DNA from 2 places in the Priestia sp. FSL R5-0597 genome. Region 2 is predicted to be linked to the other one. Evidence: predicted binding sites of a transcription regulator. Region 2 holds the regulator's gene; the other holds the start of a gene.
What was found. The regulator LexA, encoded in region 2, represses DNA repair genes until DNA is damaged. The targets are predictions, from matches to a motif close to CGAACATATGTTCG.
Positions count from the first base shown of each region.

Region 1: a site for LexA is predicted at 8,493-8,506, ahead of MKX72_RS09230 (Y-family DNA polymerase). Genes of this name have one in related genera too.

Region 1 covers NZ_JBBOUZ010000001.1:1,805,072-1,815,125, reverse strand. The annotation lists gene MKX72_RS09275 (gamma-glutamyl-gamma-aminobutyrate hydrolase family protein) at 1-352, shown strand, start outside; gene ppsA (phosphoenolpyruvate synthase) at 493-3,099, opposite strand; gene MKX72_RS09265 (hypothetical protein) at 3,469-3,852, opposite strand; gene MKX72_RS09260 (hypothetical protein) at 4,202-4,645, opposite strand; gene MKX72_RS09255 (hypothetical protein) at 4,766-5,266, opposite strand; gene MKX72_RS09250 (hypothetical protein) at 5,344-5,676, opposite strand; gene MKX72_RS09245 (SMI1/KNR4 family protein) at 5,809-6,186, opposite strand; gene MKX72_RS09240 (SMI1/KNR4 family protein) at 6,200-6,715, opposite strand; gene MKX72_RS09235 (YolD-like family protein) at 6,836-7,168, opposite strand; gene MKX72_RS09230 (Y-family DNA polymerase) at 7,183-8,448, opposite strand; gene MKX72_RS09225 (hypothetical protein) at 8,708-9,397, shown strand; gene MKX72_RS09220 (hypothetical protein) at 9,427-9,672, shown strand; gene MKX72_RS09215 (DUF4181 domain-containing protein) at 10,026-10,054, shown strand, end outside.
Region 2 covers NZ_JBBOUZ010000001.1:3,888,362-3,898,415, forward strand. The annotation lists gene MKX72_RS20630 (ABC transporter ATP-binding protein) at 1-377, opposite strand, end outside; gene MKX72_RS20635 (ABC transporter transmembrane domain-containing protein) at 367-2,130, opposite strand; gene MKX72_RS20640 (YneF family protein) at 2,221-2,433, opposite strand; gene sirA (sporulation inhibitor of replication protein SirA) at 2,524-2,964, opposite strand; gene tkt (transketolase) at 3,114-5,120, opposite strand; gene MKX72_RS20655 (DUF896 domain-containing protein) at 5,288-5,518, opposite strand; gene MKX72_RS20660 (YneB family resolvase-like protein) at 5,588-6,256, opposite strand; gene yneA (cell division suppressor protein YneA) at 6,310-6,639, opposite strand; gene lexA (transcriptional repressor LexA) at 6,786-7,403, shown strand; gene MKX72_RS20675 (hypothetical protein) at 7,613-9,058, shown strand; gene MKX72_RS20680 (hypothetical protein) at 9,126-9,305, opposite strand; gene MKX72_RS20685 (cation diffusion facilitator family transporter) at 9,445-10,054, opposite strand, start outside.

The DNA of each region.
Region 1 (10,054 bases), 2.1 Mb from region 2:
GTCAGACATTAAAGAGTCATTTATCAAACATGATCAATACAACAATACAAGCGACCCTTCTCATTCCATCATGATTAAAGACGGAACACGCCTACATGACCTTTACGGTAATCAAGCTCTTATTAATTCATTTCACCATCAAGCGATTAAAGACGTAGCTCCAGGCTTTGAAGTTTCCGCATGGGCAAAAGACGGAGTCATTGAAGCCATTGAAAAACAAGGAAATCAATTTGTAGTCGGCGTCCAGTGGCATCCAGAAATGATGGCAAAAGAACATATTTCAATGCTGAACTTGTTTAAACTGTTTATGGAGCATGTGCAGCAGACAGCTACGAAAAAAGTCAGCATTTGACGTTTAAATCTACTTTGTTACCAATATAAAAAAGGCAGGCCATTGTGGCCTGCCTTTTTGTATGAACTGAAGATGCGCAAAGAAATCTAGACAAATCTTCATCTATTAATTAGATAAAATAGTGCAAGTATTTTTGGCTTTTACAGTATTTCAATATACCCTTCTGTTCCATGTACGCGAATTCGCTGACCGTCTTTTATTAGCCGAGTAGCATTCTCTACTCCGACAACCGCTGGCAATCCGTATTCGCGGGCAATGACTGCGCCGTGAGTCATCAGTCCCCCAACTTCCGTAACAAGCCCCTTTATTCCTACGAATAACGGGGTCCAGCTAGGGTCAGTAAAGGAAGTGACTAATATATCTCCATCTGATAGATTAGCTTTTTCCATGTTTAAAATGACGCGCGCGCGCCCTTCTATCACTCCGGAAGAAACCGGTAAACCTACAATTGCTTGGGGCGGGAGGTTTTCTCGTTTGTACGCACCTGTAATAATTTCACCCTGAGACGTAATCACACGCGGAGGTGTTAGCTTTTCATATAATCTGTACTCTTCTTTTCGTTTACTGATGATTTGGTAATCTAGTTTACGTGTGCGCACAACTCCTTGAAGTTCTTCAAACGTCAAATAGTATATATCTTCTGATTCATCAATAACGCGGGCTTTTACTAGCAGAGCGGCTTCTTTCAGGAGAGCCTGCTTATAAACAAAATAACGGCTAATCATCCCGTATTTGGGATATTCACGATAACCGATAAAATTTCGGAGGAGATCAATTCTTTCTTTTGTTTCTTTTGCTTTTTGTTCGCCATCGGGCAATTGCTTTAATCGACTTAATAGCTCTTTCTCTTTTTTAAAGGCTTCCTGCAAACCTTTTTCAAATTTTTGTTTGCTGGCGTTAGCCTCAAAGTTTTTAATATTACCAAGAATCACAGGGATAAGTGCAGCTGGCTTTTCGCTCCACCGAGTTTTCGTAATATCGATTTCGCCGGGACATCGCATTCCGTATTTGCTGAGATAATCATAGATAGCGTCTCGGGTTTCCTGTCCGCCTTCTAACTTAACCAGGTTCTCCAAAAAGTTATCATCTTTTACATGTTTTAAATAATGAATGACTTCTGGATAAGGGCGAATTACATCTGCGACATCCAATAGCGCCAGACCCATTTCTGAAGTAATATTGTTTGGGACGGATTGAGAAAGCGCGTCTGCTGCGTTTTTTTCACCTAACCATGTCTCCATTTTTTCATTAATCCATGATGAAGCATCCATAGCGGCCATAAACACAGCTGTACTTTGTGGATCAAATAAAATCTTCTTTAATGTCCCGATATCTTCTGAAATGAAATCGACTAATTCCGACCCTGACTTCGTTTGGATGGTTTGTTTTAGCTCTTCTATTGAAGCTTGATTCTTCTTGATCAAGTCAAAAACGATCGTAAAGTCGTTTTCGATTTGTACCTTAGGCTTCGTAGGCGGCACGCTTTTATTGCTTTTACCGGAACTTTGATCATTAGATAAAGATTTTATGAAATCTCCTCGCTCTATTATGCTTGTAAGTGCGTCTTTCATGAGCGGATCATGTTGTCCCATGGCACCTAACATCATTTTTCTGCTGTCAGGTGAAGCCAGCATAGGGGTGACATCAACAAACAACCTTCCACCGGCTGTACGCATCGGTGCATTAGTCGTTAACAGAAAAAAAGACAATCCCAGTGGTTTCATGGCATCGGTCATCATTTGTTGGTGTCCAACAGATACATACACGTGATTTTCTTGATCATCTGCTTCAGGAATTGGATATAAAGTAGTGATTGGACGACTTTGGACAATGTAAAATGTATCATCAGCCAAGCACCACTCGATATCTTGAGGACAATCAAAATAAGCTTCAAGCTGTCTTCCAACGCGTTCTAATTGTAAAATTTGAGAGTCAGTGAGCGCTTGATTTTTTTGCAGATCAAAATGAACTTCCTTGGTTTCTGTTCCACCTTCTTTTAATCCGTAGATAGCTACCTTTTTAGCTGCTATTTTTTTATCGACGATTTCTCCTTCTTGTACTTTATAGCAATCGGCAGATACCAAACCAGACACCAGCGCTTCTCCAAGTCCAAAGCCTGCATCAATGGATAACAGCTTTCGGTTAGAAGTAATTGGGTCAGCGGTAAATAAAATACCTGAAGCCTGCGGGAAAACCATTCGTTGAACAATAACCGATGCGTGCACTTGACTATGGTCAAATCCATTTTTTATCCGGTAGGTTACCGCGCGATTTGTAAACAGGGAAGCCCAGCATTTGCTAATGTGCTCAAGGATGGCTTCTTTGCCTCTGATATTTAAATAGGTGTCATGCTGACCAGCAAAAGAAGCATGTGGCATATCTTCAGCTGTCGCACTTGAACGAACGGCATAAGCATGCTCTTCCCCAAACTGAGAGAGAGAATGAATAACTGCTTTTACAACGTCAGAAGGAATTTTTATTTCCATAATGGTTTGGCGAATTTTTTCGCTGATTTCACCAATTTGATCTCGATCATCAGCATTTAGCATCGTCAGCTGGTTCAGTAACGCTTGAAATGTTTCATTTTGTTCAAGAGCTTTTTGATACCCGGCCGCTGTCACACAAAATCCTTCCGGTACTTGTATTCCTTGAATTTTTGATAACGCGCCTAAATTTAAAGCTTTTCCTCCAACAAGTGAAAGCTGTGTATCTTTTATTTCTTGAAAGCTAAGAACTAAAGAGTTCATTCAACATCTCTCCTAACCGGTAATGTTTTATCGATTTTACCAGCAGTAAATGAGAATAAACAGTCTATATCGGCATTTTTTTATGTGGTATAATTAAAGTAGGAAGAGAAATACATACCTTTTTGTTTGCGGTTACATATTTAAAAGTTGTAATAAATAGCTTACCTAATTGATTCGTATCCTGTTTAAAGCAGGTAAGTATATGCCTAATAACGCTTCTATTCTTCCCTCCTCGTTTGACTGCAAGAGAATTTTTTTCAATGTTTTTAATCGCTTTATCTTCTCATACAGAATGAATTTCTTTTTCCCCCTTCTTTCAGCTAGTCATCTGAAGAGTCTGGCCCATCAAATGACTAACTCTCTTTTTTGCTATTTTGAAACCATAGCGTTACGAATGTATCTCTTCGCTCGCTTTCTAGCAACTGTATAAACAATCATCTGCAGTACAAGCGCCGTAAGGCTTATGAGTACGATTTGCTCAACCGAAGTAACAGGCGAAAAGTATTTTTCCCATTTTGGATCAGGAAGTCTTAACGCGTTATAAAAATATGAAGTACTAAAAGAAACGATATTTCCTAAAATAAGTGACAAATCTGCTCTAATCAGCCCGCTTAGATAAGATAGTACGACTGTAACCATGGCCATGATTATATAGTTTATTTTTGAATCATCTTCAAAATCTTTTCGTATAGATAGATAAACATATGGAATGCAATAAATGGTAAAAATTATAAAAGGAAGTATTCTTCTCATATAGCAATCTCTCCAATATTTAGGATTCGACATAGTTCTCTATTATTATAAATGAACGAAGAGAATTTTTTCCAGTTTTTTGTGCACAGCGAGTGTAGAAATACCCATATGTATCATGATTGTTTGTAAAATCATTTCTTAAGGCAAAGTAAAAAGCACTCTTGTGAGTGCTTTTTTACAGCATATTTATTTAAGCAGCACATGTGTTTATTCAACTATTCTTTGTTTACTAAAGAATAGTGCGTCTTTGTATACTACCTCTTTTACTCTTGACTGTAGCTTTTTTTCTATCCCTGCTTTAGCATTTTCAAAACATACTTTAAAGCGGTAGTTAAAATATAAAAGCACGCTAACTCGGTTCTTCAGCAAGTACCCAAGGGACTTCTATCTCAAAATTCAGTTGAAGTACGGGTCTGGCAAATCCACCAGGGACAAATTCCAAATTTTTAGAAAAGCCAATATGTAAATTATTACTTATTTGGATTGCATCATCTGAATTTATAATTTCAAGAGGCGTTTGAAGAGATACCTTACCTACAAGATGATAACAGCCAATATAGAAGTGTAGCCCATTTTCTTGAGGATCAAAATGTGATAAGTGATTACATTGAGAAGGATTAATACCTAGTTGGTAAAAAAACTGAAGCTCTATCTCTGATCGTGACTTCATAGCTTCATAGAAGTTTAGACAATATAGACAATCGCACAAATCCCACTTCTTCAAATACTGTTTTTTTGTTTCTTCAACATCAATTTCTAAAATCCAATTATTAATCTTTATAGTTTGATACATAGTCTTCACTTCCCATACTTAGGCTATTTAGAAGTTACCTTCAGCTGCAGAATTCTTTAGCTTAATTTATAAGCTGATTAGAAAGATATATGTCCAATTATAATGAATCAGCAAAAGCATCTAATAATTCTTCACCTTTAGTTTCTGAATGGCTCTTAATACTTCATTCCTATTTTTAGCAAGCTTCATCCACTTTGGAAGTCGACTCTCGACACTTAAATAATAGGGATGTGATTCCCTAAGTTCAGCTTCTATATAGCTTTCGATATAATTTAAATGTTCTAGGTTTAATGCCCATAAGGTGTTTCCACTGCATGCGATTTGTAAGTAGAGTGGAAGTCGAAAATACCAGTCGCAGGGATTTTTGGCTAAAATCACTTCATAATTCACTTTAGGTTCGTACGAGACCCTTGCTTGTCCATAACCGTTTGCTTTTATAACTTTGTTTTTTATGACTCCGCAAGCAGTACAAATAAACCTTCTTCTGACGTGAGCGATATAAGGACTCGGGTCATCTAAAGCTATGACTTTGGCGCAAGAAGCACAATGTGGACAAACGACTAGAAACTCATACCCTAACTCTATAAGTGTTTTATTTTTATTTAGAACTGTTTTTTTCAAGACGTTTCCCCTTTGAATTTATTCATTCATATTATCGAAGCGACGAAACCACAACATGGATTTCATTTAATTCTACATCAATCACCAGCTGCAAATACTAATTTATTTAGCTTCAGTGCTTCTAAGCAAAGATTCTTTAATGCTTCAGCAAAAGCTCTCGTATTCAGGTTTATCTCCGTTGGTTGTCTACAGGTAGTCTGTAATGCTTCACATATCTTTACTAATTGCTTTATTTCTTGTACAGAAAATAACTTGTCACCATACTGATCTAACCCCGTCAATAATTCAAATGGACCCTTGGATTCTCTCGCTAACAGATAGTCTTGTACTCTTTCCTCAAATTTTACACATTTAGTAGAAGAAGCTGCTTCTTTCTCATTATTAACGATATAGAAATCGATTCCTACCATCAGGACCTTCCTTTCTCTACATTCTTTCTAAGTTTAATAGGTACTACAAAAGAGGACAGCTAGGTAGATATTAAACTACTATCTATCCTCTTATGTCCATACTCTTATCAAAATCTTTTAACGAAGCCATAATTAAGTAACATCTTCTACAAACTCTTCTAGAGAATCATACATTTCTAAAGCGTCCCATTCACCCATACCATGTTCAGCTGTAAAAACTGGATAATCTTCATTCGCTATATCAATAAAAAGCGGGTCACCGCCGATTTCTTCATCATACCCTATGACAAACCACCTTTCTTGCCAATCTCCTTCTTGATTCCCTATAAGGGAATTGGCTTCTAGATCTTCTCTATAGCCTAATTGTCCATCTAAAAACTCGCTTTTAAGATAGATATAATAAGGAGTAGAAAGAATTTCTCCCACTTCATCTTCAAATTCTACTTTCACCGACGTACCTGGAAGTGCTTTAAGAATTTTATAGATTTTCTCTATATCCGGCTTTATCATTTGCTTCTCCCCTTTAATGATCTATATGATTTATCGTGGCCATTACCCATTCTTCTAAGCTGTCTGCTATTACTTCGCGCTGTTCCCAATCGTGCCAAAAGGTGATAATTTGGCCGACTTTTCCTCCTTCATCAGGATCCAAGTCTATACAAATATCATCTCCTCCCCCATTCGTGGCAATCGAAATCCAACGCGGGTTCCACCACAATTCTTTTTTCACTGGTCCAACAGATTCTACTTCTGGAAAATCTTCAAATTCTCCTCCGTCTAAAAGCTCTTTTAAGGTTTGCCACGTATACAGAATCTCCTCTAGAGGTAATAGAGTATAATTTTCAATAACTCCTATATACTCATCGCTCTGTCCATTATGTATCATTAACCAGTCTTTAAGGTTTTGGGGGAAGGTTAGTCCCATCTTTTGTTCAACCGCTGCAATTTCTGATTCAGCAGCTGCTTCGTTAAGTGTTCCTACTGCTTCTGGCCGATTTATTCTCAACCACTGTTCAAATTCATGCCAAACCTGCTTCATTTTAAAGGCCTCCTTATATAACATTACTAAATGAATCTATGAAAATGATCCTGTACTTTTTAAGCTTATACTAATTATGTATGGGAATCTTATGTAAATAAACTGTTTTATTACTTTCTACTACATGAAACGAACATCAATTAGCTCGCTTAACCTCATTTTGTTTGTTTGCTTACATCCTTCATCTATAAAAACAAAGACACCTCCTAGAGAATCAACAAATTGAATAATTCCTGTTTCCGTTATACACTGCCCATGTTTGTAATACGTCAGGTACACTTTTTTATGTGTATGAAGCGCTTCGATCAAAGTGAAATTAATCTGTTCCATTTGATCTTCTGTTAAAAAAGGTTGTGGTATCTCTGCTTGTTTTTTTATCATTTCCTGTAATCCTCTGTATTGCTCTGGCATAGTGGCGAACGGTCGCCATTTTTTCATTCCTCTGTTCTGCATATTATTTTCCTCCTTTATGCTTTATGACCTCCTAGAAGGCCGTTTCGATAACGAGCCGTTGAATGATCGAGATAGCTTGAGGCCCGTAGAACGCTATTCTTTCCATAACGAAGACGAATGTCATCGATCGTTTTTGCAAGTGCATAGGCTCTTTCCCGCTGATCAATATCCTCAAATAAGCTCATTTGTTCTTCTTCTTGAATGCGTGTGTTCGACAAGGAAATGCCAATGGAACGAATCGGCATTCCGCTATCATGTGTATGTAAGATGGTTAAACAATACGGAAAGATATCTTGGCTTAAATTCGAAGCTCTCCCCATTTTCTTTTGTCTGGAGAAGCCTCCACTTGTTTGTTTGCTGTAACCAATAGATAAATGAACAGTCTGAGCCACTACTTCATGCATGCGTAAACGAAAACATACATCGTCCAATAGCTCTAACAGCAATAACTCCACTTCTTTTCGGTTTGTATAATCATGGAATAGAATCTGACTTTTTCCAAATGAACGAGAGCTAGGAATGTACACATCAGAAATGCGACTGTAATCAATCCCATTCGCATGTTGATGCAACTCTTCACCCAGAATGCCAAATTCTTTTTGTAACATCTCTACAGAAGAAAGAGCGAGTTCTTTTATGGAGTGAATGCCCAGACGATTCAAGCGTCTTTCCGTCGCAGACGAGATCCCCCAGAAATCCTTCATGGGATGAATGGACCACAGCTTAGAGGGAATATCCTCATATCGCCAATACGCAACTCCTGTTGGGCTATTCTTAGCCTCATGATCTAAACTCACCTTCGCCAGTAAGAGATTGGGACCGATGCCTGCGGTAGCTGTCAGCCGTGTCTTACGGTAAATCTCGTTAATGATTTTATGGGCTAATTCTTCTGGTGTTTTAGCGAATAAATGCAAAGAAGCTGTCGCATCAATAAACAACTCATCAATGCTATAGGCATGAAAATCTTCAGGAGCCACATACTGTAACACCAAACTAGAAATATAGTTCGAAGCCTTAATATATCTCTCCATAGATGGATTCACCACATGGATATCTTTCCTTTTAGGGATGTCAAAAAGACGACTTCCTGTTTTGATTCCTTCTTTCTTTAATAAAGGTGTGGCAGCTAACACAACCGATCCCGACCGTTTGATATCTCCTACCACCGCAAGCTTTGTTTTCAGCGGATCTAATCCCCGTATGACAGAAGAAACTGAAGCAAAAAATGCTTTCATGTCGATGCATATAATGACTCTGTTTGGTAGCTGGGCATAATCCATTGAAAGAACTCCTCAGATAAAGAACGTTTGTTCTCTATTATATACGAACAAACGTTCTTTATTCAATGGAAATTCTAAATTTTTCCCGATTATTGTTACTGCAATATGATATATCTCTTTTTAATCAACTTACAGAAAGGTCTATATAACTATAAAAATAACAAATTATTATTTTTATGTATATTTTTGTTACATTTTCTGTTTTTGTATAGTATAATTTCTCATTGTTGACAAAATATGAAAAAGGGGAGAAAATCAAGTGGTAAAGAATCGAATTTTAGTTAAAGCCTTTTTATTAATGATTTTAGGTCTATTTTCGTTTAGCAGTATATCTTACGCAGATGAATGGAACGATGATGAATTTCAGAAGTTAGTTTTGGAAGAAAAAATTGAAGTATATGGATTAGATGAACTTAAAAATGCAGGGATTTTAGAGAACGATGCAATCAACAAAGTTACATATACTGCTTTTTTTGAAGATGGAGTTAGTTACGATATCAATTTACAAGTGACTACAAACACAAGTGGGGCTATTACGGCTGTTGTATCTGATGCTTCGACAAGTACTTTTGAAGCTTTAAAAAGAAGAGGTAAACCTAAAAAGGGAAAGAATAACACTGTTCCATATAAATTAAATGGTGGAATGAACAAATCAAGCTTTATCAATGAGCACGCATATGATAGGCATAAGTATAATCCAAAGAAAAAATCTACACCTAATGATACTCAATATGGTCGCAATGTTGATGTCAAAAAATTAAGAGAAGAAACTATGAATAATTACGATAATAAATGGTCACAAACTGATAAAAAAGGAAATACTCAAGTTTTTTACGCTAAACGTTTTGATTCTAATATTAGTACCTCAGATACTTCGACAAGAGATCATAGAGTTATAATAAATAAAAGCAACTCTGCAAAGAGTACGCAATTTCCACTAGCATTCTAATTGTGCTATAGATAAGGGGTAGACAACAAATGATTAACGTAAAAAAAAGCCAAGTTTTTATAGAGCTTGATATAGCTAATTGGGATAATACTGAGTTTGGTAGCACTTTGTATGAAATGTGTGAAACTAACAAAGAATATGAAAATGATTTAGTTGAAGTTCACCAAGTTGTTTTTCTTGGTAAACGAAAAAGCCAAGATCATTATTTAATCATTTTAAATATTACTCAGGATATAAACAATTTAGGTAAACCTGTAGAAAATTTATATAGATAATCTAAGAGGCTGGGCTTTGTCCCGGCCTCTTATTATATTCTAGTTCACATAAGTTTAATTATCGGAACCATACAAAAATATGAGCTCTTGGTATACAAGGGCTCTTTAACTTTCCATCTTTTCTTTACATAGTTATTTCGTCATTACATCATCTTCCTCAGTAACATATATTTTAAATCTTTATAAAACGCAATTTTATAACTTTCAATTGCTACTATGTTTTCATTCACAAGTGAAGCCTCTTCTTACTGTTCAATAAAACCTGCCTTAAATCATATGATTAATTCCACAACAAGTGGATTAATTTAATTAAAATAGAAAAAAATGATATTATTGGATATTAGGAGGTATTTATGTACAAATTTTTGATTTTTATTATAGT
Region 2 (10,054 bases):
ATTCGAGAAACAAGGCTTCCCGTTGGCGTGTTGTCAAAAAAGCGAAGCGCCAGACGATGAACATGAGAAAAAACGTCAATTCGAATCTGCTGAATAATTTGAAGCGCAATTTTCTGAAACTGCAGAAGCTGAAAGTATTGAACGACAATTTTTAAAAGCTGTAAAAGCAAATAACTGCTTGCAAGCCACACCAGAGGCTGAAGAGGCAAATACTTAGGAGTTAAATAATCGTCAATGAAAATTTTAATCAAAATGGGCCCTAATAAATCAGCAGCCGTAGCAATTAATAATAGAGTGAACGCTAAAAAAAATGATTTTTTATGCGGAATTGTATAGTGAAACAGACGTTTATGTACCGAAGAATGCTCAATTTTCATTTTTCGTCTCTCCTTCTTCTACCGCACGTTCAAGCTGCTGTCTATCGTACATATCCTGATACCAGCCGCTCACGCTAAGCAGTTTTTCATGATTTCCTCGCTGAATAATTTTCCCTTTATCAAGGACAAGAATCAGGTCTGCATGAGTAACCGAGCTCAGCCGATGCGCTGTAATAATCGTTGTTCGATTTTGACGTTTTTGCCTCAACGCTTGTAAAATACCCGCTTCCGTTTTTCCATCTACCGCTGATAGCGAGTCATCTAAAATTAAAAGCTCAGGATCTAATAGAAGAGCTCTTGCAATCGAGATACGCTGTTTTTGTCCACCAGATAACGAAACGCCTTTTTCACCTACTATTGTTTGATAGCCATCTGTAAAATCGAGGATGTCTTTATGTACATTTGCAACTTTAGCCGCTTCTTGGATTTCTTGATTGCTTGCGTCTTCTTTTCCGAACGCGATATTAGCAGCGACTGTTGTTGAAAACAAAAAGTGATCTTGAGGAACATATCCAATGCTTTTGTACAGTGAATCAAAAGCATAATCTTTAATGTCTTTTCCTCCCCATAAAACAGCTCCGTCGCTTACATCAAATTCACGAAGCAACAGCTTTAAAAGCGTGGTTTTCCCAGCACCCGTCTTTCCGACAATCCCTAACGTTTGACCGCGAGAAAGTGTAAAGTAAATTTCGTTTAACGTGTATTCGTCTTCTTTACCATACGAAAACCTATGAATAACAGCTTCAATATTTCCTGTTGGCAGTTCAACACTAGGATGCGCTGCTTCTTCAATCGAATTTTCTTCTTTTAATAAAGAAAATACCCTGTCATATGATGCTCTTCCTCGTTCCACAATGTTAAATAGCCAGCCAAACGCGAGCATCGGCCAAATAAGAAGGCCCAAATAAGTTGTAAAGGTAACAAGCTGTCCCAGTGTTAACTCTTCACTAATCACCATCTTGCTGCCAAAAATAAGAGCAAGTAAAAAAGAAAGTGCTACAATAATCGAAATGGTCGGATCAAACAATGCATCTACTCGTGCTACTTTCATGTTCTTTTGAACAACATCTGCAGACTTCATACGAAATTCTTCGATATCAGCTGCTTCTTCCCCAAACGTCTTAATGACTTTAATTCCGCTAATGCTTTCTTGAACCTTATCATTTAAAGTAGAAAATGCTGCTTGTGCGTGATGAAACCGCGCATGAAGCAATGTACCATAGTAACTTGTTAAAACGGCCATAAGCGGCATAGGAATAAGGCAAATAAGCGTTAATTTCCAGCTGATTGTTAGGGCCATTGTGCATAGAACAAGCCCTCCTGTGACAATGGAATCCACGAGCGTCAAAACGCCCGAACCTGCAGTTTGTTGAATAGCTTGAATATCATTCGTTGCATGGGCCATCAAATCCCCAATTCGCCGCCGCTGATAAAAGGCCTGATTCATCCTGGTAAAATGAGTGTAGAGAGTATTTCTCAGCTGCTTGGCTAGTTTAACAGATGAACCAAATATCATAATACGCCATATGTATCTTGTGAAATAGGCCACAACAGCAGCTCCTAGCAAAATGCCAACCATCTGCATTAAGCGCTTTCCATTCAGCGTCCCTTCTTTAATGCCATCTACCGTTAAACCAATAATTTTAGGCGGGAGAAGTTCTAATGCTGCCACAATAATGAGCAGCGCTATCCCCGTTATGTAAGACTTTTTTTCCTGTTTGAAAAACCACCATAACTCTCGAAAAATTTTCATCGTATCCCCCTAGCCCCACAACCATTTTCTTATCTCTATCATAAAACAAAAGACACCCTTCTGAATAGAGAGTGTCTGTCCAATTAACCATTATTTAATTTGGCCGTTCATTGCTTTCATCATTTGGTTAATTTTTTTCTGCGATGGTTTCATGCCCATTTGCATCATCATCATTTTTAACATTTGTTCATTAATTGGTGGATTTTTCTTCAGATAGCTCATCATATACTTACGAGCAATGAAAAATCCTAGCGCTATCCCAACAATTAATGCTAGAACACCAACTAGAATATACATTCCCATGGTATTACTTCCTCCTTCGTGTTGTCTAACTTACAGTGTACTAGACCATACGCTATTATACAATATTTCCGTTCCAATTTCCTTAAATAATTACACAAATTTTCTTGTTTTCACAGGCCTCAGCCAGCCGTATTCATCCGTTCCATAATTCACTGCTAAAAAACAAGGATCTAGCTTGCGTAATACTTCAAAAAAAGCTGTCTCAGCATCAACATTGCCATCTCCTTCAATTGTTATACAGCGATTCGTTAATTTTATAGATGCTCGACTTTTTTTATGAGGATATTCTAGCACAAACGTCTCTTGATGAGTAAAAAAATGAGGATAATGAGAAAACGCCTGAAGTAATTCTCGTTGAATAAATGAATTGGGCAGTTGGCGAGTAATGTAATGAACTTGTTTTTGTAAATGCGTTTCCTGCAAGTGACGTTTCATTTTATATTCAATCAGCAGCTGATAAATGAGCTTTTCTCTTCGAAAATAGGATGATGCAACTTCTTCCTCCATTAAATATACTTCATACGTTCTCACGATTCATCCTCCCTTTCGGCTCGTTCTTTTTTGTACCATTATACCGAATGGTGTACGCAATGCTTGTCTATCGATGAAAAAATTTCTTTGTTTTTTTGTCGAAAAAAAAGAGCAGACCATAGGAGTCTGCTCTTTCTTGTGAAAAAGAATTATGCATTAAGCAAGCTTTTCACTTTTGCTACTACATTTTCAACTGTAAAACCAAATTCTTTCATGATTGTTTCACCAGGAGCAGATGCACCGAAGTGATTAATACCAAGAACTTGTCCCTCGTCTCCAACATAGCGTTCCCAGCCAAGTGTAGAAGCCATTTCAATACCTAAACGTTTTTTCACTGATTTAGGGATAACACTTTCTTTGTACTCAGCAGATTGCTCTTCGAAACGATCCCATGCAGGCATACTTACTACAGATACATCAATGCCTTCTGCAGCTAATGCTTTTTGTGCTTCTACTGCTAGGCTTACTTCAGAGCCTGTTGCAAGTATTAATGCATCCGCTTGGTCTTTACCAGCTTTAGATACAACGTACGCGCCTTTAGACACGCCTTCGTATGCATTTTCTTTTGTACCTTCAAGCGTTGGCAAGTTTTGACGAGTCAATACAAGCGCCGTTGGGCGGTCAGTTGATTCTAATGCTAAGCGCCATGCAGCAGCTGTTTCATTTGCATCTGCAGGACGAACCACTGAAAGACCTGGCATTGCACGAAGTGATGGCAATTGTTCAATTGGCTCATGTGTTGGGCCGTCTTCTCCAACTGCGATACTGTCATGTGTGAATACATATGTTACAGGAAGCTTCATTAAAGCTGCTAAGCGAATTGCTGGGCGAAGATAATCAGAGAATACAAAGAATGTTCCTCCGAATACTTTTACACCGCCGTGTAGAGCCATACCGTTTAATGCAGCTCCCATTGCAAATTCACGTACACCGAACCAAATATTACGTCCGCTGTAATCAGCTGCAGTGAAGTCTTCTGAACCTTTAATCATTGTTTTATTTGACCCAGCTAAGTCAGCTGAACCGCCGAAGAATTGAGGTACAGCTTGTGCTACTGCGTTTAATACTTCTCCAGAAGAAGCACGGCTAGCTAAGCTTGAACCCGTTTCGTATGCTGGAAGCGTTTCTTCCCAGCCTTCCGGTAACTTTCCTTCTACTGCTAGTTCAAATTGACGACCTAGTTCAGGATATTTTTCTTTATACTGTGCAAATACATCGTTCCATTCGTTTTCTTTCTTTTGGCCATCTTCAGCAATTGTAGCTTTGAAGTGAGCATACACTTCTTCTGGCACATAGAAATCTTCTTCAAATGTCCATGCATAAGCTTCTTTTGTTAATTTTGTTTCATCGGAACCTAATGGAGAACCGTGCACGCCAGAAGTACCCGCGTGGTTTGGAGAACCAAATCCGATTGTTGTTTTTACTTCAATTAGCGTTGGGCGTGTTAAATCGCTTTTTGCTTCTTCAATTGCGTTTGCAATCGCTGTCAAGTCATTGCCGTCTTCAACGCGAATTACTTGCCATCCGTAAGCCTTGAAACGATCTTCTACGTTCTCAGAGAACGAGCGATCTAAATCTCCGTCTAAAGAAATATCATTTGAATCGTATAAAACAACTAAGCGTCCTAATTTTAAGTGTGCCGCTAATGAAGCTGCTTCAGCAGATACACCTTCCATTAAGTCTCCGTCACCACAAATACCATACGTAAAGTGGTCTACAATTTCTAAACCTTCTTTGTTGTATGTTTCAGCTAAATGACGTTCTGCCATTGCTTTACCAACAGCCATTGCAATACCTTGTCCTAGTGGACCAGTTGTTGCATCAACACCTGCTGTATGACCGAACTCTGGATGACCTGGTGTTTTGCTTCCCCATTGACGGAAGTTTTTAAGGTCTTCAATTGATAAGTCATATCCAGCTAAATGAAGCAAGCTGTATAATAGTGCTGATCCGTGTCCTGCTGATAATACAAAGCGGTCACGGTTGAACCAGTTTGGATTCTTTGGATTGATGTTCATAAATTTTGTCCACAATGTATATGCCATTGGAGCAGCTCCCATTGGCATACCTGGGTGACCTGAATTTGCTTTCTCAATCGCATCGATTGATAAAGTACGAATTGTTGCAATCGAAAGATCTTCAATACGTTGTGTCATACTCTTCATTCCTTTCAAAACTATGTACATATGTTATCATACTAATGATTTGCTTATTTGTACAATACTTGAACCAAAAAAATTTCCACTTTTACAGTTTTTGTGTGCCTTATTAAAAATATACAAAAAACTAGAGGGAACTCTCCCTCTAGTTTTACTAGAACGTCTTAGTGAAGACGCTTCTTTTTGCTCTCTTTTAACTTCTTAGGCGTAACATCTTTACCTTCCTCGTCCACAACTTTAATCGTATGAAGGTGGTTTGTCATAGATTGTCGGAAAACTTTTAAATATTCCTGACGTAGCTCTTGCTGTTCTTTCGCTTCAGATTCTGTCAGACCTTCAGCCTTTGCCTTTTTTGAAAGAGCATTAATACGAGCAAGTTTATCTTTTGATAGCATATAAAACCTATCTCCTTATAATCAATAATTAAAATTACCGAACCGTTCCGGCAACATGTAGTCATCTTACTAAATCTCTTTCGTTTTATCAAGAGATTGAGCACTCTCTTGATACTCTTGATAGCGACGATGTACCGTTGCTTTTGAAATATTATAACCAAAACCTTTTAGCGTAACTGAAATTTCAGCAAAGGTTAAGCCCTTATGACGAAGGCGGACAATTTCTTCAATCGGCGCTTCTTTTTTTTCTCTTCCTGAGTTAACTCCTTGATTTTTTAAATTTTGCTGCGGACGATAACCGTTTTCTACGGCTCTTTTCATTCCTCTTTTAATTTTAGCATTATGTAATTTCCGCTGATGCTCTTCCACTAAGCTAATAATATCTAACACCATCGAATCAGATTCTGAAAGCTGAAGCTGACCTTGATGACTAATCGTATAAATCGTAGCATTTTCTTTATGAAAAGCATGAAGAAGCGCAATTCGGGCATTTCCTCTGCCTAATCGCGTTTCGTCTTGAATGAGCAGCACAGATATTTTTTCTTCTTTCATTGTATGAAGAACATCCAATATACCCTCTCTGTCTACGTCATATCCGCTTGCTTTTTCCATTACGACTTTTTTTACTTTTAGATGGTGAAGATCAGCAAGCTTTTTTAATTCTTCTTGCTGGCGCTGTAAAGATGTTTCTTGGGTTTTTTTATCCGTACTTACACGGCAATAAATAATGGCGTCCACTTTTATCACGACCTTTTCGGCTTCTAACAATATTCAGGAACGGCCGTTACACACTACTGTTCAATTGCCACTTGATTATGTAACTCTTTTTTTAAAACAGGAATATATAATTTATCTCCAGGAGATAAAGACTGGGCAGTGTCTGAGTTTAGATCATTGACGTCTTCAACCCATTTGACAAATTCATTGGTGGTCAAATGATGGTGATTATGATACTTGTTGGACAAGTCCCAAAGCGTATCTCCTTTTGTAATAGTAACCGTTGAATATTTGTCTAAATCTACTTTATCCGCTCCTAAAACCAGCGTCAATACATATGTAAGTGCAGCGATAACTGCAAAAAAAATAGCGTAATGTTTCATAGAATGTAAGAATTGGTGCATATTATGATCCCCCTATCAGAATATATGTTCTTATTTTATTGAGAACATTTGTTTCTGTCAATGGAATTCTTCGAACTTATGTTTGTATATTGACACATCACGTGGTATAATTCACCTAAAGAATAGCTAAAATCGAGGTGAAAAATATGAAGCTATCAAAACGTCAACAAGACATACTAGATTTTATTAAGCACGAAGTAAAATTAAAAGGTTATCCGCCTTCTGTTCGTGAGATTGGGGAAGCGGTTGGATTAGCCTCTAGTTCCACTGTACACGGGCATTTAGCTCGTTTAGAAAGCAAAGGGTTAATTCGCAGAGATCCAACAAAACCAAGAGCAATCGAAGTTCTTCAACTAGACGAAGTAAACATCCCTAAAAGCAATGTCATTAATGTTCCTGTTATCGGTAAAGTAACAGCGGGTCTTCCTATAACAGCCGTTGAAAATGTGGAAGAATATTTCCCTCTTCCAGATAAATTCGTTTCTCCAGATGATCATGTATTTATGCTTGAAATTATGGGAGAAAGTATGATTGAAGCAGGTATTCTAGATGGCGATATGGTAATCGTACGTCAGCAGCAAACTGCTAATAACGGAGATATTGTGGTCGCTATGACCGAGGACAACGAAGCAACGGTAAAACGTTTCTTTAAAGAAGAAAATTTCGTTCGTTTACAGCCTGAAAATTCAACGATGGCGCCTATTATTCTTCGCCACGTAACGATTTTAGGAAAAGTCACTGGTGTATATCGCACGATTCACTAATCACACTGTATGTAAAACCAACTAATCATGATGTTAGTTGGTTTTTTTTACGTTTGTTTTCTAAAAAAATTGGCATATTATAAATGATACGTCGAATCATTACAGGCAGGTAGAGCGGTTTTTATAAAGCCTGTTTTACCTTTTACTTTCTGTCTGCATTTTTTCGACTCTCAAAAAAAATACAACCGACTATAAGAAGGATGTAGTTTATGACCAATACACCAAGGAAAACAGAACCATTTCAAACTATTATGCCTACCAAAGCAATGAACATGTTTCTTTTTCCTTTTTCCTTTGATCGAAAAAATAAAGAGCAGCTTGTTCATGCACTAGAAGCAAATATGTTTGAGTTTTTTTCCATTCAAAACAAACATGTAGAAAAAGAATACTACGGAGAACAGTATTACGTATCTCATGATAGCTTGGATCAATATTTTCTTCCTTACATTGAATGTATTCTATTTCCTGATTCGTGCGAAAAAGAAGGCTTGCTTCGATTTTCAAAAAAAATAGACCATACCGTTACGCTACAAACTTCCTCCACCACCGTGTCTAGCAACGTGCTGTCTGTGGATGTTTTTTTATGTCCTTTTGAAATTGGCGTCATGACCATTCGCACTGAGATGAGTCATAATCATTACACCTATGATGACATTTTAGAATTCATGAATCATTTTCGTGTATTAGAACCGAAGCTTGCTGAAGAGCATGGATCCACCATTACCTATGAACATCATCGCTATAGCAAAGTACAGGATTATATTTTTTCACAGCTCGCGCCATTTTTGAACGAACACATCAAAAAAGAAGCGACGCGTGAACAGCACGTCGGGAGTCTTCCTTATTTTATCGATGAACGGATGTTTGTATTAAGTTATGTAACGGTAAATCAAGAGCAAGAGATTAACTCCACAACTTTATTTCGTACTGGGCAGCTAAATAGCTATACGCCTGACGGGAAACCGTTTATCTCTGCACACAACCATGAGTATATTAAAACGTATAATACCAAACACGTGTATTCCAGATGGGCTCCTGAAACCTATTACGTTATAACAGACCATGTGTTTTCGTGTATTTCTAAATCGACAGACTCTAAAACGGATCAGCTTTTGATGAATCATCTATTTGGCCAACATTACTATAATTTATTTTTGCATTTTTTCTATAAAATCGTGTTGCTAAAACTATCCTATGAGTATTCTCAGCTCACGTTTCATAAAAATTCAGAGGGCATCGAGCGACTAATTCGCTCTATTACTGTATTTTCAGGTAAATATTTATTTTTAGAAATTAGCTCTCGCACGGAAGGTCAAGAGTTTTCTGAGCTCTTTAAAAAAATCTTCCACATCAATTCTCTTTATCAAGAAGTCAAAGAAACCCTTGGTACTTTGTATCAAAATCAAGAGAAAATCGCGGCCAAGCGTCACAATTACTTATTATTAATTTTAACGATTTATACCGTTCTTTCCGGTATTTACGGAATGAATTTAGTTATTAGCAAGCTAAAGGGAAACATCAATTGGGATAGTATGAAGCAGTTTTCTATCTTTGAATATATCGCTTTAATAGTAGCTTTATCAGGAATTCTGATCAGCATTAGTCTCGGAGTGAGTTCCCTATGGAATTTATTAAAAGATCGATTTAAAACATAAAAGCTGTTCGCATCAGAAAATACATGATAAAAAAGAAGAGATTGAGACATAACTAAATTAAGCAAGTCTAAAGGGAAACAAATGAAATAAATAAGCTAGCAGGGATTGCTTGTGACACCTCTGTTGATTTCCGTGCAAGACTTCGCTTTCCGCGGGCGACCGGTGAGCCTCCTCGTCGCTTGCGCTCCTGCAGGGTCTCACCCCTTCCGCTTTTCCCGCAGGAGTCTTCGTCTTGCCCTCCAATCAACTGCTAGAAGTAGCTACATACAGAAAACCAACGTTCACCCTAACCATAAAAAAATCCGAACGAGTTTGATTCTCCATCAAGAATCAAACTCGTCCAGATTTCTTTTCAACTAAAATACTTTTGTTTCAGCCTATTGTTTTTATTCTTTTTGAAGCTGTAAATCGCTTGTCACCCAGTCAGGAATTCCATCATCTTCATCAAATTCAATAATGACATCCGTTATTCCTTTTTCCTGTAAAATACGATTTTCGAGACGATCTTTAATATCATCCGCTTCTGCTACTGTTAAAGAAGGATCAATTTCTACTTTTAATTCAACGTGAAGCTCTTCTCCTTCTTTCATCACCATTAACGTTTGAATATCACGCACTTGTACATCTTGCATAACAATGGCGCCAATTTTCATTTCCATTTCTTTATCTGCTTCACCAAGCGCTCCAGCAGCGTTATCTAAAAATACTCGTCCTACTACAAAAAACATCATAAGACCAATTAGCATAGAAGCAATTCCTTCAGCTTGATGAAAAGGCGTAAACCGCGAAATAAAAACGGCAATTAAAGCCAATACGCCTCCTCCAGTGGCTACCAGATCTTCCATAAAAACAAGCTTAGTTGCTGGCTTTGCTTTCTTTAGATGAACAAAGCTTTGCGTAAAAACATTGACCTCTGCAGTATTCATTCCGACATCGTGCAAAATTTCTTTCATTGCCTTAAAGAGGACAAACATCTCAAGTAATACCGAGATGCCA